Regions from separate parts of the Butyricimonas sp. RTP31003st1_G1_RTP31003_210430 genome, predicted to be linked through region 2. Evidence: riboswitches for the same ligand, from Rfam matches in the RefSeq annotation. Region 2 holds a riboswitch; the other holds the start of a gene.

Region 1 (7,586 bases), on a different contig from region 2:
CAGTAATCCGTCCTTTTTGCTTGTCAAGACGAGCAAAACTGTAAGCTAACGGCTCTGCACACATGGCAATAACCGTAGAGCGAATATCTTCTCCAGTAAAAGGCTGCCCTAAAGTATACAACCGCCCTGTCATTTTTTCATTGGCAATCTCTTCTGCAAAACTCTCTACTTTCCGGATCTCTTCCTCTGTACAAGGCTTTGTAGCCACACTATCCATCTGTAAATCATGATGCAGACCAAGACTTAACACCTTACTTTTAATCCGTTTTGCCCAAGTCGGTTGTTCTGTCTCTCCTGCACGATCATAGTCTGCAATCAGCCGGAACAATTCTTCATACTGTCCCCGAGTCCGGCTCTCCATAAAAGGTGGAGTCAAATATGACACCAATGATGCATACGTCCGACGCTTAGCGACGATACCTTCTCCCACGTTAGCGATCGTGTAATAATAAAAATGAGGAACAGTCCCTATTAATCGGTCCGGCCAATCCCCTGATGACAAAGCCACTTGTTTTCCGGGAGTAAATTCCAAACTGCCATGCGTGCCAAAATGAATTAAAGCATCCGCCAGAAAACCCTTCTGTATCCACAAATAGGGTGCAATATAAGCATGGGGAGGAGCCACATCAACCCCGTGTAAAATCTGGAACTCATTATCTCCGGCAGCCGCAACAGGTTGGGGCATTAACACTATATTTCCAAAACGCAAACAAGAAAATGCCAAAGCCGGTTCGCCATTTTTTGCCCCACTCATGTATTCTCCAGGCGCCTCTCCATATTGTTTCACGACTTCTGCATATTTCTCCGGGGTAAGAACTTCTTTGGCCCATCTCTCATAATCGGCTTTATTAATCCATTCCGGATGGGCGGTTGCCATGAATTCCGCCATTTTCCCTTTGGCATAACTCCCAAAAATACTTCCTTCACGTTGGAGCAAAGCCTCAAATTCTTTTTCCGTTGCCGGAATATTCTCCACGGTATAACCTTCCGCTTTCAATCGTTTCAAAAAAGCATAAAGCGATGGAGCGACTTCAAGTCCGGCAGCGGTCAATGCACTTTGTCCGGCTCCTTTCAAGTAGACAATTGCCAACCGTTTATCTTTATTCTCTTTACGTTGAAGTTGTATTTGATTATAAATACCGTCAACCAGATTCTTTACCCGGTCCGCCACGGGAACAAATTGATAATACCCGTTCTTATCAGCATCCTGCACGGAAAGCACTTGTGAACGAGTACCCCCGTCAATTTCCGGCAATACCACACTAGCCGACAGGTACCCTCCGGCCAATCCCCTCGGGTCCTTTTCCCATTCATCCCGTTCCTGCAAAAGAGTTAACGGACAAAACAACGGGATATTACGTTCCCGTAACCACTCCACGCTTTTATCACTTCCCAAACGCCCCATCGGCAGATAAATCACAGCATCGGGAGAAACCTCCTGCAACATCTGTAAACGTTTTCCTGCCGCGTAAACGGGATACACGTTAAAACCTGCACGTTCCAAACTAACAACCAGAGTATCCACATTCGCCCGGTTACCACTTAAAGGAGAAGTCATGCCGGAAACAATAGCTATGGAAGGAGCCCCCTCCTTATAAAAACCATTTTTACGATAATAGCTGTTGTACCCGTCCAAATCCGTAAAATAGTTATCATCTCCCAAATGCCAATAAAAATTAGAAGGCAAATGTTGCGGATCAGCCGGCATCGTTGTAAAAAGCTTATGCTTGTCGAGTTCTGCACGGCAGAAATAAAGCAGATTACGGTAATTCGTCTTATTACCATTTCCGTAATAATCTCCAATGCGTTCCTGCTGAAGACTATCCACATTATGATTTGTAATTACCCCAGAAGAAAATATTAAAGTATACACCGCGGTTCCTTTCGCCCCTGCAGTCTGAATAGCCGCGGCTTGTTCTCCGTTTAAACGTAATCCGGGACCAAAAAATAAAACAACATCGTAATTTTTCAACTTACTTGCATCCTCCGGTTTCAATGCATCGACTTGTATCATCCGACTATCATTCGCCAAAGCGATACTAGATGCCTGATAAGCGGGGAAATTAATTAATGCAACCCGAGTCGGGGCAAGGTAACGGGAATAAAGTCCCCAGATACAGCAAAGTAGGATAATCACTATCCCCACCTTTAACAATATCTTTTTACGTGTACGAACAAAAGATTTCAATCCCATAACATCAGATTTTAATAAACCAAATTACCCCGGAGCCTAAACTCCGGGGGACAAACACTATTATTTACCTCCTGTCACTTTGCAGGATAGATATATTCAAATTCTATATTTCCCTTTTCATTCGTACCTTTATAGGTCTTCATTATAATCTTTGCCCAATGTTTACCATCTGCCGTTTGAATAGCAAAAACGTTATTATTATAATACCACTTCATTTCTGCAGGAGCATTAAACCATGCCCACGTTGGTTGTTCTTTACATTGGAAAGCAGGACTTCCACTTTTATTCTCAAAACTTCCCATCGTGGTCATCATGCTAACCAGCTTATCTATTGTATAACCAGATTTAGGCACACTCGGAACATCATCAAAACTCGTCTTATTCATATCCAAGGCACCACCTTGACCTTTACCGGAAGTTCCGCTATTCGTACGGATATAATAACGCTGAAATGCAATATCCCAATCCAAGCTGGTTGCAGCTTGTTCCTCTGTCAATTCAACAAAATCCCCTTTAGCAAAGGAAAAATATTTCCATGGATCTGTTGCATTTGAAGAAGCTAGATAAACGATGTTATTCGTAACAGGTGTTTCCGGTTCTTCCGGCTCATCACCACCCTGCTCTATGTCTGCATCAGCCTCTCCATCATATATATAACGGAATGTAATGTGGCCAGAATTTCCTAATTTATCTTTATAAGTATCGAAAATCACTTTTGCACAATTCTTTCCGTCAGCAGAACGGAAAACAAAAACATTGTGATTATAATACCAAGTAGATTCCATATATTTATACCAAGCCCAACTATTAGAACCTTCACATTCTATCCCCGGATTATAAGAATCTTTCGTGAAATTTCCCATCGTAGTCATGATATTCAGAGAATCATCTACCACAAACTCGGAATTCACATTTCCAGTAACAGCAGCAAAAGTTGTCGCTCCAGAATCAAGCACTCCACCCTTTCCTTTTCCAGAAGTCCCACTATTGGTTTTCACGTAATAACGATTGAAAGCAACATCCCACTCCAAACTTGTTGTGGCCTGCTCTGTTGTCAATTCAACAAAATCTCCTTTTTTAAAAGAAAAATATTTCCAACCGCTATTATAATCTGCCGATTCAAAAGTACGAGTACGGATAGAATCATCTACCTCCGGACCATCACCGTCACCATCATCATCTGTACAAGCCATAAAGTTAAACGAAAATGCCAGACAAGCCAATAGCATGAGGCATGATTTTAAATTAAACTTTTTCATTCTATATCAATATTAAGTTAAAGATTCTCATGTTGTCAGAAACGGAATATCACGGAACCGAAGAATCGACGTCCGGCATCATACGTCGTGTAATGTTCCGTGTCCGTATAATCAAATAAATTCTGAATTCCGCCTGTTAACGTCAACCTCATAAACTTCTTTTGCCAAGGCGTATATTGGGCCACCAATTTCCAAAGACTATAAGCCGGTTTTGTATTTTCACGAATCACCTCTATTTCTTGACCGCTATCGTCCGTTTCAGTGGATTTACTCTGTGACAATTTCTTAGAAGTCCACCGTCCGGAGAGAGAAACAGAACCATCCCGTTTCAATAATTTACCGCGTAATGTCGTGGTAAAATTCAAGGCGTGTTTTGAATTTCCGGACAATTGCAAATCCGTCTCCCGATCTCTCGCATCAGTATAAGCATAAGTTCCCCTCAGCAACAATTGCTTAATCGGGTAATAAGTTAATGTTCCTTCTGCCCCGCGTATACGCACGGCCTCCACATTTGCATAATGCATTTCTGCTCCCAATTGTCCCGGTTCCGGATCTTCCACGTCAATAACAAAAGAATTAATTTTATCTTTTATCGTGTTCTGGTACCCTTCCACGCTTGCATTCAACCGTCCATTGTAAGTATATTCCGCCGAAACCGATAAATAATTGGAATATTCCGGTTTCAAATCTGGATTTCCAACATTATGCGACACACTTCCCATGTCAAAATCAGAATACAACTCCGTCAAGCCGGGAGCCTTAAATCCCCGACTATACCCGGCACGGAATTTAAAACTGCCCGGGGCATACATCAAATTTACTTTCGGGGTATACGCGTCACCAAAAACAGAATGGTGTGTGTAACGGAAACCTCCTACCAAATCCAGCTCCGGCAATATCTGCCAATCCACCTGCACGAAAACATTCGCATCGTTCACTTTTCTCACGGTTTGTTCCTTACCGTATTGCATCTTATTATAATTCCGAGTCCAATTCCATTCAATTCCTCCAACAATCTCCACGTTCTTCAAGGGACTATAAATATCTGTCAAACGGGCTGTCTGCTCGTGAGAAGTCGCATTCGTACTATCTGCAAGATCAATCAAATCATACACGGTCTTACGAGTATAAAAATCTCCGTAATACACCGCATACAACTTATTCTTTTCCCCGAAGGCATGCTCCAATGATGCCCGGAATGTTTTGTTTAAACTGCGATAATGCGTTGGAGATTCTCCCTTGGGAGGATTCTCTACTTCATTCCAATAGAAAGAAGCTGAAGCCACCACTTTCGTCCGTTCATTATTCCATCCTACCTTCTCCTCTATATTCATATCATGTGAAGGATTCATCGTGTAAGACTGGGGTGTTTCGGGCGTAAGATCATACCCATCCGTGGAATTACGACGAAAAAGAGTCTGGGAGAAAAATCCCTTGTGAGCCAACCCGATCCCCGCATCCAACTGCAGATCATTAAACTTAGAATAACGAGCTTTTGCCCAGCCTTCCAAAGAGCGTTTCGGAGAATCCGTGATAATATTCACAACCATACCCATGGCACTTGACCCGTAAAGAGCAGAAGCCGCACCTTTCAAAATCTCGATCCGTTTAATATTGGACGTACTCAGCCGATCGAAATCGATAGGTCCCCCGGGAGTCTGAGATAACCTCTCCCCATCAACCAAGATAAGGATGTAACTATTTTCCAATCCCTGAATCTGGATATTATTACCGCGAGGGTCCACGTTAAAACGAAGCCCCGGAATATTGTACTCCAGAACATCCATCATACTCTCGTAATCATTTCGTTGTAACTCCTCGGCAGAAACGACACGAGTCATCACGGGAGCCTCGGAAATCACCTTTTCCGTTCTCGTACCTGTAATAACCACCTCGTCCAAATCCAACAAACTCTTCTTCAGCTTAATAACAAGTCCAGAGATTGTTCCAGGAGCCACATCAACTTCACGAGTCTCATACCCGACAGAACGAACCGTCAAAGTTGCTTTACGATTGGCAGGCACGTCAATTTTAAATTTTCCTTCCGTATCGCAAACACTCCCCCAACCTAACTCTTTCACCATGAGAGTTGATAAAGGTATTGCATCCCCTGTTTCAACATCCACGACTTTTCCGGTTAATTTTACCGTTTTCACCGTATCAGCCATCACCTCCGGTTGAATCGCCATAAGTCTTGACATTGGTGCGAAATTCAATACAAGTACGCCACATACTAGCAATAAGATACTTTTCATGTTTATTATTTTTTCATAAACATTATAAACGCCACACGACAGCACACATCACGCACATCCGTGGCTTCATAAATGTTACTGTTAATAAAAACAATAGCTATTATTTTTTCCTTTTTATCATCCTTATTCCCGAGAACAATAAAAACATCTAATTCAGGCAGGTTTTCTGACTTTCTCCGCTTATGTCGCCTTCCCGGACGAACCAGTGGCATGAGGTGACTAAGCATTTCCCGTGTAACGGGAAAGAGATTACAGCAACGGGTATTGTTCCGGACTCTCACCGGATTCCCTTACATCCCATACAGATAGCATGGGACTCACCAAAATCGACGCAAATATATAAAATAATTTATTTCTTAATGAAAAAAACAATTATTTTCTAATAATCAGCTAAAATATCTTACACCCATCTTCTGAAATCAAAAAAGCTGTTCGGTTATTTCCCGAACAGCCTCGTATATCGTATTATCGATACAATCTAACCCTTATGAGTATATCCCCATTTCAAATAAATGGCACCCCATGTAAATCCGGCACCAAAAGCAGCAAGGATCAAATTATCCCCCTTCTTCAGTTGGTCCTCCCATTCATACAGACACAACGGGATTGTTGCCGAGGTCGTGTTACCGTATTTTTGGATATTAACCATGACCTTCTCTTTGGGTAACCCCATTCGTTCCCCGGTAGCCTTGATAATACGCAGGTTTGCCTGATGAGGTACCAGCCAAGCCACGTCCTCCGAGGACAAGTTATTGCGTTCCATCACTTCCACCGACACGTCTGCCATGTTCGATACAGCATGTTTAAACACGGGCTGTCCTTCCTGGTAAATATAATGTTCCCGGGCTAAAACCGTATCAATGGTTGGCGGTTTCAAAGAACCACCTGCTTTCATATGTAGGTGAACACGTCCCATTCCATCCGAACGCAATATGTGGTCAATTACCCCCAAATCTTCAGTTGTCGGCTCCAGCAACACGGCGGCAGCCGCATCTCCGAAAATAGGACAAGTTGCCCGATCCGTGTAATCCGTAATCGCGGACATCTTTTCAGCTCCCACGACAATCACTTTTTTATAACGCCCGCTCTCCACGTACTGCGTCGCCGTGATCAAGCCATATAGGAAACCGGAACATCCGGCATTAAGATCAAAACTAAAAGCATTCTTTATTCCCACCATATCGGAAATCACGTTCCCGTTAGCAGGGAAATGCATGTCGGCCGTAACCGTACAGCAAATCAATAAATCAACTTCTTCCGGTTTCAAACCTGTTTTACGAAACAAGTCCTCCACCGCTCTGGCCCCGAGGTAAGCACTGCCTTTACCGGCATCCCGCAAAATACGTCTCTCTTTTATACCGATTCGAGTCATGATCCATTCGTCTGTGGTATCTACCATCCGGCTCAACTCCTCGTTAGTTAGAATATAGTCGGGATAATACGCTCCTACCCCTGTGATTACCGCTCTTGGCCTTTCCATAAAATAAAAATTTTCAAATTGAATAATAGAATCAGACACCTATATACAATCATAGCCCCCTAGTACAGGGGGCTGTATTATCTAAGGCAATCTTTATCATTGCATCAAAATTATGCAACAACTGCTTTCTCAATAGCCAATTTACCCCTGTAATACCCACATTCCGGGCATACAGTATGATACTGAACTGCAGCACCACAATTTGAACACTTTGCTATTGCAGGAACCGTTGCCTTATCGTGAGTTCTTCTTTTATTCCTTCTCTGTTTAGAGATTCGGTGTTTAGGATGTGCCATTTCTCTCTAGTTTTATTTAGTTATTATTAATTAATTTCCTCAATTCATCCCAGCGGGGATCAATCTTATCATTCTCTTCTTCCATTGTCAACTCTTCCAGTA
Region 2 (7,586 bases):
CCGGGAATCTCTTTCAACAACGGCATATTCAAGGCATTCATCACGGAGAACACGGCGCTCCCGGTCGTCGGTTTCACGTTAAGTGCATTACACTTTTCGAGAGCCGGGAAGTCAACCGTGTACGAATCAGCAAGCCCCACGGTAAGGGTTCCTCCCACACGGGTAATACGTGGAAAACTCACTCGCTCCATCGCAAAACCGGAAATAGCCATATCACCATCCACCGTATTCAACGAACCGACATCCAATTTCCTGACCGTACCCGCCAACGTGAAGTTACGCCCCACTTCTTCCAACAAAGGACAAACAAATTCCTGTGCCAGATTGTTCTGCACGGTCAAATCCAGACCGACTTTCTTCAAGGCGGGCAGATAAATTTGGTCAATATTCCCCTTGGCGGTAATCAACAAAGAACCAACCTCTTCCAAATTCTCCAATCCCATCAAATCTATTCCCGTGTAAGCCTCGGTGATTTTCAAGTCATGCCCCACACGCACCAATTTATTCAACGGCAAAAGGGAAGTAATCACCTCCTCGGAACCGGAGCGTCCGATAATCAGATTACCACCTACCTCGGTAACCCCACTCTCCCCGAAAGCATCAACTTCCTCCTGTGTCGCCAAAGTCACGCTGCCCTCCACGGGAACACTTTCCCGGACTACAAAATAATGGTACACTCTCCCTACCCCACTTGCCGAAGTCACTTCAAAAAGTGCCTCCTCGTTCCAGTTGGCAATGGAGTCAGGGGAAGGCATGATGCGAGCATTCTCGCTCAATATCACTTCTGCCGAGGCCCCGGCAAGGGAAACACCCACGGGAGCTTGCAGGATAATACTATCACCCGTCAAAGCGGCTTTCAAAACCTCCCCGTTCTGTGTCAACCGAAAAGACACCACGTAGTTATCCGTACCCGTAAACGGATCATTATCATCGTCACAGCCCCACACTCCTAAAAAACAAGCTAAAAGGAGGGCATAGATGGTCAATATATTTTGTTTCTTCATTTCGTTTTCTCCTTAAATTATTTATTCTTCAAATGATAATCATACCCGTCAAGGAACTCCGTGGAGGACTCTCCCAACACGCCCGCCTTCTGGTTAACACTGGTCTGGATCATCACGAAATCAATGTATTCCAGTTTGACCGGGGAACCATCAATTTGGATTGCGTTATCAATTTTGAAACAACTTTTATCCGTTCCATAATTATCAACATATCCCCAATCGTATTCTCCGTTGTACCACAATCCACCCCGTATTTCCACCTTAGAGGCCAAGCGGGTTCCGAAATGCATAAAATCTTCCTCGATAAACATGGGAAAAAAGAACGTCTGCCCGTGATAACCGTTAGCATCCACGCTACCGGCATTCCCGTAATTATCGGACCAAATAGAGTTCCCTCTCTCTTGCGTGGGACGATAATAAGTGATCACGTACTTTCGTGACATTTCTTCCGCGGAGGCACTTCCTTTCAGCTCGTACCAAGTGTCATCGGGTAAACCATTTCCATTCTCGTCCTGCATCACCCAAACAATACCCGGCTCAGAACTTCCGGCAAAAGCGTTTCCCTCCAAAATCAGATCGTATTCACCCGGCACGTTCTCCACGCTATGGTCAAAACCAATAACCACATACCCGCCATAAGCTCCCAACGAGAGATAAGGGGTAGAGGGATCAAGAATAGTTTTTCCTTTTACCAAAGCATCGGCTTCCGTGGACCCGACCGGAAAGTTCACGAATTGTCCCGGAGCCGGAATGTACTCAAAGACTTCCGTGAAACGGGCAGAACTACCGTCCGTCGGCCAATTACGGTGAGTACCCTCCGGATCAACACATTCCACGTAAGTCTCCGTGGAGGCGGTTTGTCCACCTTCGGTTGCGGTCACGGTGATATGGTAACGTCCTTGCGCGGTGGGAGCAAATTTGAAGTAAGAGGTCGTCTCGCTTTGCTTTACCCCATCCACTTGCCATTCATACACGGCTTTTTCCGTGATGTCAATAGGATAAGGAGAGAGTACAAGCTCCCGTCCCAAAGGTACACTGAAATTCGTAATCCGGTTGTCAGAAACCGTACGATAGCGTCCATCATTAAAAATCAATTTTGGGGGAGCCAGCGGCACAACCGTCACGGTCATGGATTTAGCCGTTGCGCCATCCTCGTTCTTAACCACGAGAGAAAGATCATACATCCGTACATCCTCCCGGTTGAAAACGAAAAGACTATCTTGACAGACAATCTCACCATTCAATACCCACATATAAGTAGCTCCCTCGGGATTCGACACTTCGGCCCCAAAACTCCGATCTCGACCGGACATCACCACGGCAGCATCATCCAAGGTCACCTCAGGAGGTAATTTATCGAGAACCGACACCTTTACCTGTTTTTCAATCGAACCGTTCTCCGCATCAATCTTAAAATTCACGAAATAATCACCCACCTGCTCCCCCCGGAACAAATAGGTGGTATCCGTAGAAACTATTTTCCCGTTCAATTTCCAAGAACACAGGGGATTCATGGCATCCGACACCGTTGCCTGCAACAACACCTCTTTTCCGATCTTCACCCTATACTCCCCCGTTTCTGTGTTGAAAGCGACATCGGGATTACCAACTTTGACCTTCTCATCGTCGTCACAGGCCGTGAACATACCGATAAAAAGCATCACCAGTAATACTAATTTCAATAGAACATCCTTTCTCATAACATCATCTGTTTAATTTATAATTATCGAGTCCAACGACCGTTTACCAAACGACCATTTTCTCCAAGAAAAACACTCCCAACAACGAGAAATTGCACACATACACCCCTCCCAGCTTGCTAACTCATAGCAACACTCGTCCATTACAACAATAGTTGGATAAAATACAACATAGGCATCCAAACTCTACTCCCAGAAAGCTTTAGATACATGACACTGGCAGGTCTTCTGACTTACCCCGTCCTTGAACGCCCTTCCCATTTCGTGTCGAAACAGTGGATGTGAGTCTTGTTCACGGACTTTAGTGGAGCTTACAGCAGCGGGTCTGTTCAGGATTCGCACCTGATTCCCTTTTCACCACACGCCTGAAACAAGGTGTGACACCAAAATCGTTACGAAAATATATAAAAAACAAATACTATTTGGATTTTGAAACGAAAAATTCAATTATTCACAAATAATAATACATTGATTTTACATCACTTACTAGCCATATACACGCAGAAAAGTTCGCTTCAGGATAAAACAAAAGAGAGGAGTCCGGCACAATACCAAACTCCTCTCTCTAAAAAAACTTAAACTATTCTTATTTCACAAGTTCTCCTGCCTTCACCTGCTCAAACGTCGGATTATAAGCATTCTCAGATACCGTCCAAGAATCCTCTCCTTCAAGTTTATTGATTACTTTTTCCAAGCCCTCGAAAGAGACTAAAGCGGCCTGTTTCTGAATATTAACATAGCCTGCACTCTCCAATGCACTAAAACAACTCAGATCAGTGATCAGATTGTTATAATTATCTGCACTATAAGCATTCGACGTCAAGACAAGCCCTCCCACATTTTTCAAATTAGGCATACGAATCTCCTCCAACATCCGAACCGGACCATTCTGATAACTCGTGCTAACACGGAATTCGCCTTCCACGCTTTCCAATGCGGGTAATTCCAGCACCGGAATAACTCCCGTATAAGTCAATGCCCCAACCTTTCGCAAAACCGGAAGTTGAACAGGTTCTATTTGTTTAAAATTACCATAAGAACCTTCCGACAAAGTCAACAACCCCGTTACCTCTTCCAAATCAGGGAAACACAAGGCTGCAGCATTCTCCGTCACATATCCCAAATTAACCGTCAATTTATCAACTTGTTTCAATCCCGTAAAATTAAATACGGCAGATTCCTTTTGTGTAAAGCCTGTAACAGTAAGTGTTTGCACTTTTTCGATGCCGTCAAAACGAACACCGCGACTGGAATTCAACGTAACTTCTCCATCAAGTTCCGAGTTCCCCCGCAAAACAAAATCAGCCCCAACATTATCAATCGTCAATTTAGAAGTAGAAAAAACCGAAATATCCAATCCTTGTAATGCCGGAAGTCGAGAAAACGAGCATTGTGCGAACTGCGCTCCCTGCAAATTAGCCAAGAAAGGGAATTCTTCCACTTTTTCCATGTTTGATATGGATAAACCGGAACCTATCGACCTCAGAGCATCAAATCCATTCACGCATGTCACATTGTTCATATTATTCAATGTCATTGACCCCTTGATGGTTGTCAAAGCTTTGAAACCATTCACCTCTTTTGCCGTTCCGCTCAAAGCGAAATTTCCCCCTACCGAAGTCAAACTATTAAACCCATCAAAATTTTCCGTATTCGCCGAAAAGGTTAAATTTCCTCCAACCTCTTTCAAAGCGTTCAGATCCGCGGGGGCAGATAACACAAAATTTCCCTGCACCTCTGTCAAGGCAGCAAGATCCAAATCATTCAATTTATTACACACCTCAATAGTAAATCCTCCTGTTCCGACCCGGCTCAACTGGTGCAAATTAATCTTTTCCAAATCTTCAATATAATATACCCGGAAGCCTCCTACCGATTGAAGTTGTGACAAGTCATATTCTTTCACCCGATGGGTCCATTGCAATGTCAACGTCTCCGCCACCTCTCTCAACTGACTGAAATCCACTTTCTCCAGCACCCCGGTTTGTTGCAAAGTAATACCCGCAGCTGAAGTCAAAGCGGGAAACAAAAGCTCCTTCATTCGAATGGGATTATTTATTTCCACTTTATCCCCGACCATACCCAACTTGGGCAATTCCAACCGTTCGGGAAAAAGCATATTACCATTACGCCCGGAGAAAGAGAATTTTCCAGCAATAACCTGTAAAGCGGATAAATCCATGCTCCTGATATCACGCGTTTCAATCGTGAAACTTCCGCCAACGCTCTCCAATGCTCTCAAATCTACCGAATAAAGCGTATCGGCAGAAATGACAAGATCAGAACCAACCTTCCTCAAGTTAGGTAAAACCATCTCTTTCAAATCCCGTAGCCCGTAAGCCCCGTACTCGCTAGCACGAGCGAGCATCGTAAAACCACCCACACTTTCCAAGTTTTGCAACCCATCAAGTGAAACTCCTGCAAAAGTGGGATTAATTGTAACTCTTCCGGCAACCTCTTTCAAAGAAGAAAGCGGAGCAAGAGAAACCAAAGAATCCTCCTTTACCGTTCCAAGCGGTTTTCCGATAACCAAGTTCCCCTCGATCTTATTAATACCGCGAGCGGCAAACGTTTCAATCTCCTCGGGCGTCGTCAACACAACATCTCCGGCCTGAGCAACAAGCGTCCGAATCACAATATATTTATACGAACGTGAAGCCTGATTATAAGAAGTCACCGTAAATGTCCGTTCCTTCCCCCAATCATCAATCGAAGCCGGATCCGGACTCAACGTGGCATTCTCGCTCGCAGTAAACTCCACCTCAACATTTTCAAGCGACACACTTTCAGGAATGGAAAGAACCAATGAATCACCAACGATACAACCGGCATAAACATGTTCTCCTTCTATCAAGCGGAAGGAAGTAATATAATTCTCATCTCCCGAGAACAAACTGTCATCATCCTCGCAACCGGTAATAAAACATACGAGGGCGAACAACAACACATATATTAAATTATTTATTTTCATATCCTTTATTTTTATTCATGAATTATTCCGGCTTGGTCCATTGTTGTTCTTTCGTCAATTGCTCGTAAGTCGGGTTATATCCATTATTCTCCACTGCCCATTTCGACGAGGGACAAGTTGAGATAGCTTTCTTCAACCCCTCGTAAGAAACCAAAGCCTCGTGATTCTCGATCCGGAATCCTCCAATACTTTCAACTTCTGAAAGGAAATCCAAATTCGTCAATGTATTATTCAACTCCGAAGGATCTGACGACCAAGGGTCCGGAGTCCTAGGACGTATATCCAACACCCCACCCACGATTCGCAACGACGGATAAAGAATCTTGTCCGGTCCATAAAAATTATTCCAGCTAACATAACCGGTCTGGAACGTCATATCGCCTCCCACGGACTCCAACAAGGGGAACGTCTCATCATCGTAATTATTAATAGACATCATGGCACTTCCCCCGACCGTTTTCAATTTTGGGAAATGAAACTCTTTAATATTGGAATAAAGTTCAAAATTTCCGCTAACTTCTTCCAAATCAGGGAATGATATTCCCGTTACGTTTGAATTTGCCCAATAAGAAAAATTCCCGTTAACCTTACGCACACTCGCTATTTCAACCGCATCGCCACTCATTCCCAGGTAACCGATCGTGAGAGCGTTAATTTCTTTAAAGCCCTCTAATTTCGGGAAATACCCGCCAAGATTTTGTAGATTAAAATTCCCGTTAAAAACGTCATTCCCGACTACGGTCGTGTTCTCCAAACCGGTACCGTTAAATTGAATCTCGTCAATCTCAATTCCTCGCACATCCAATCTTTTGATCCCGGAAGAAATTACTAAAGTTCCCAGATTCTCCAATTTAGCCGGAAATTTAAAGTCTTCACTAACGAAATTCAACGCCAAAGTTCCCCCGACACGCTCCAATTCTCCCAACTGTTCAGGATTCAACCCGGCAAGCGTAAGACTAAGATTACCGTCCACGTTTTTCAAAAGAGGAGCATTAAACTGGTTTACCTGAGAACAATCCAACGTAATAACCCCGGCATGAGTCAACACGGGAAAGGAAACCTCGTACAAGGGATTAGACGCAATCGACAATTCCGTGGCAACCTCCTCTAGTTGCGGCATATAAAGCAATAATAAAGCTCCCCTACCCACGGTTAATTTATCACAGTGCCGCAACACCGGAAATTCCAGTTTCTTGAGAGAAGTCATGCCCGTCGCAATCGTGCCGCCCACTTGTTCCAATCTCTGGAACACGATACCTGTCATTCCCGATTTCCCGTTCAAATTCAAATCCCCGCTTATTTGCCTCAAAGAAGAGAAATCCAATGTTACAAAAGATGCTGCCAATGTCACGGCTCCCCCCACGGTCTCCAAGCGAGGACAAAGAATCTCGCTGACCGCATTACTGGTAATGTTCAAATCTCCCCCGACACGTGTCAACTTGTTGAACGTCACCCCCCACAGGCTATCCGCAGAATTTACATACAATTTTCCACCAACCTCTTCCAAATTATCCAGCCCGGTCAATTCATATCCCGCAAACAAACGATTAATCGTCACGTCATTAGTCACACTCTTCAAAGAAACTAAAGCGGCCAAAGAACGAATGGTGTCCGTCCCTCCCTGCCGGCCAATGACCAAAGAACCATCAAGATGGCTCACTCCCTTGGCCCCGAAAGCATCCACCTCTTCCTGCGTGTTCAAAACGACAACCCCTTCAAATGCTATTCCCTTCTTTTCCGGTATATAAATATATTTCCGTTCCTTCCCGCTATGCGAAGTTACCACGAAATAAATCTGCTCCTCCCAATTGGTTATCGCGGAGGGTTCCGGTTTTATCGTACTATTCTCACTGCACACGATATTCGGGGTAACCTCGCCCAAGGCAACATTCTCGGGAGTCTCCATCAGTA

What was found. A riboswitch is a leader RNA that binds a small molecule or an ion and turns the genes downstream of it on or off. The one in region 2 is predicted to bind cobalamin.
Region 1: another riboswitch for cobalamin. It lies ahead of AB5542_RS17745 (TonB-dependent receptor); the one in region 2 lies ahead of AB5542_RS11185 (PKD-like domain-containing protein).

What each region holds. Positions count from the first base shown of each region.
Region 1 is NZ_JBCOSQ010000072.1:5,040-12,625, reverse strand. It holds gene AB5542_RS17755 (cobaltochelatase subunit CobN) at 1-2,194, opposite strand, end outside; gene AB5542_RS17750 (HmuY family protein) at 2,269-3,453, opposite strand; gene AB5542_RS17745 (TonB-dependent receptor) at 3,489-5,708, opposite strand; cobalamin riboswitch at 5,847-6,048, opposite strand; gene AB5542_RS17740 (beta-ketoacyl-ACP synthase III) at 6,187-7,188, opposite strand; gene rpmF (50S ribosomal protein L32) at 7,299-7,484, opposite strand; gene AB5542_RS17730 (YceD family protein) at 7,501-7,586, opposite strand, start outside.
Region 2 is NZ_JBCOSQ010000031.1:31,538-39,123, reverse strand. It holds gene AB5542_RS11190 (hypothetical protein) at 1-1,004, opposite strand, end outside; gene AB5542_RS11185 (PKD-like domain-containing protein) at 1,022-2,704, opposite strand; cobalamin riboswitch at 2,905-3,107, opposite strand; gene AB5542_RS11180 (hypothetical protein) at 3,291-5,675, opposite strand; gene AB5542_RS11175 (hypothetical protein) at 5,698-7,586, opposite strand, start outside.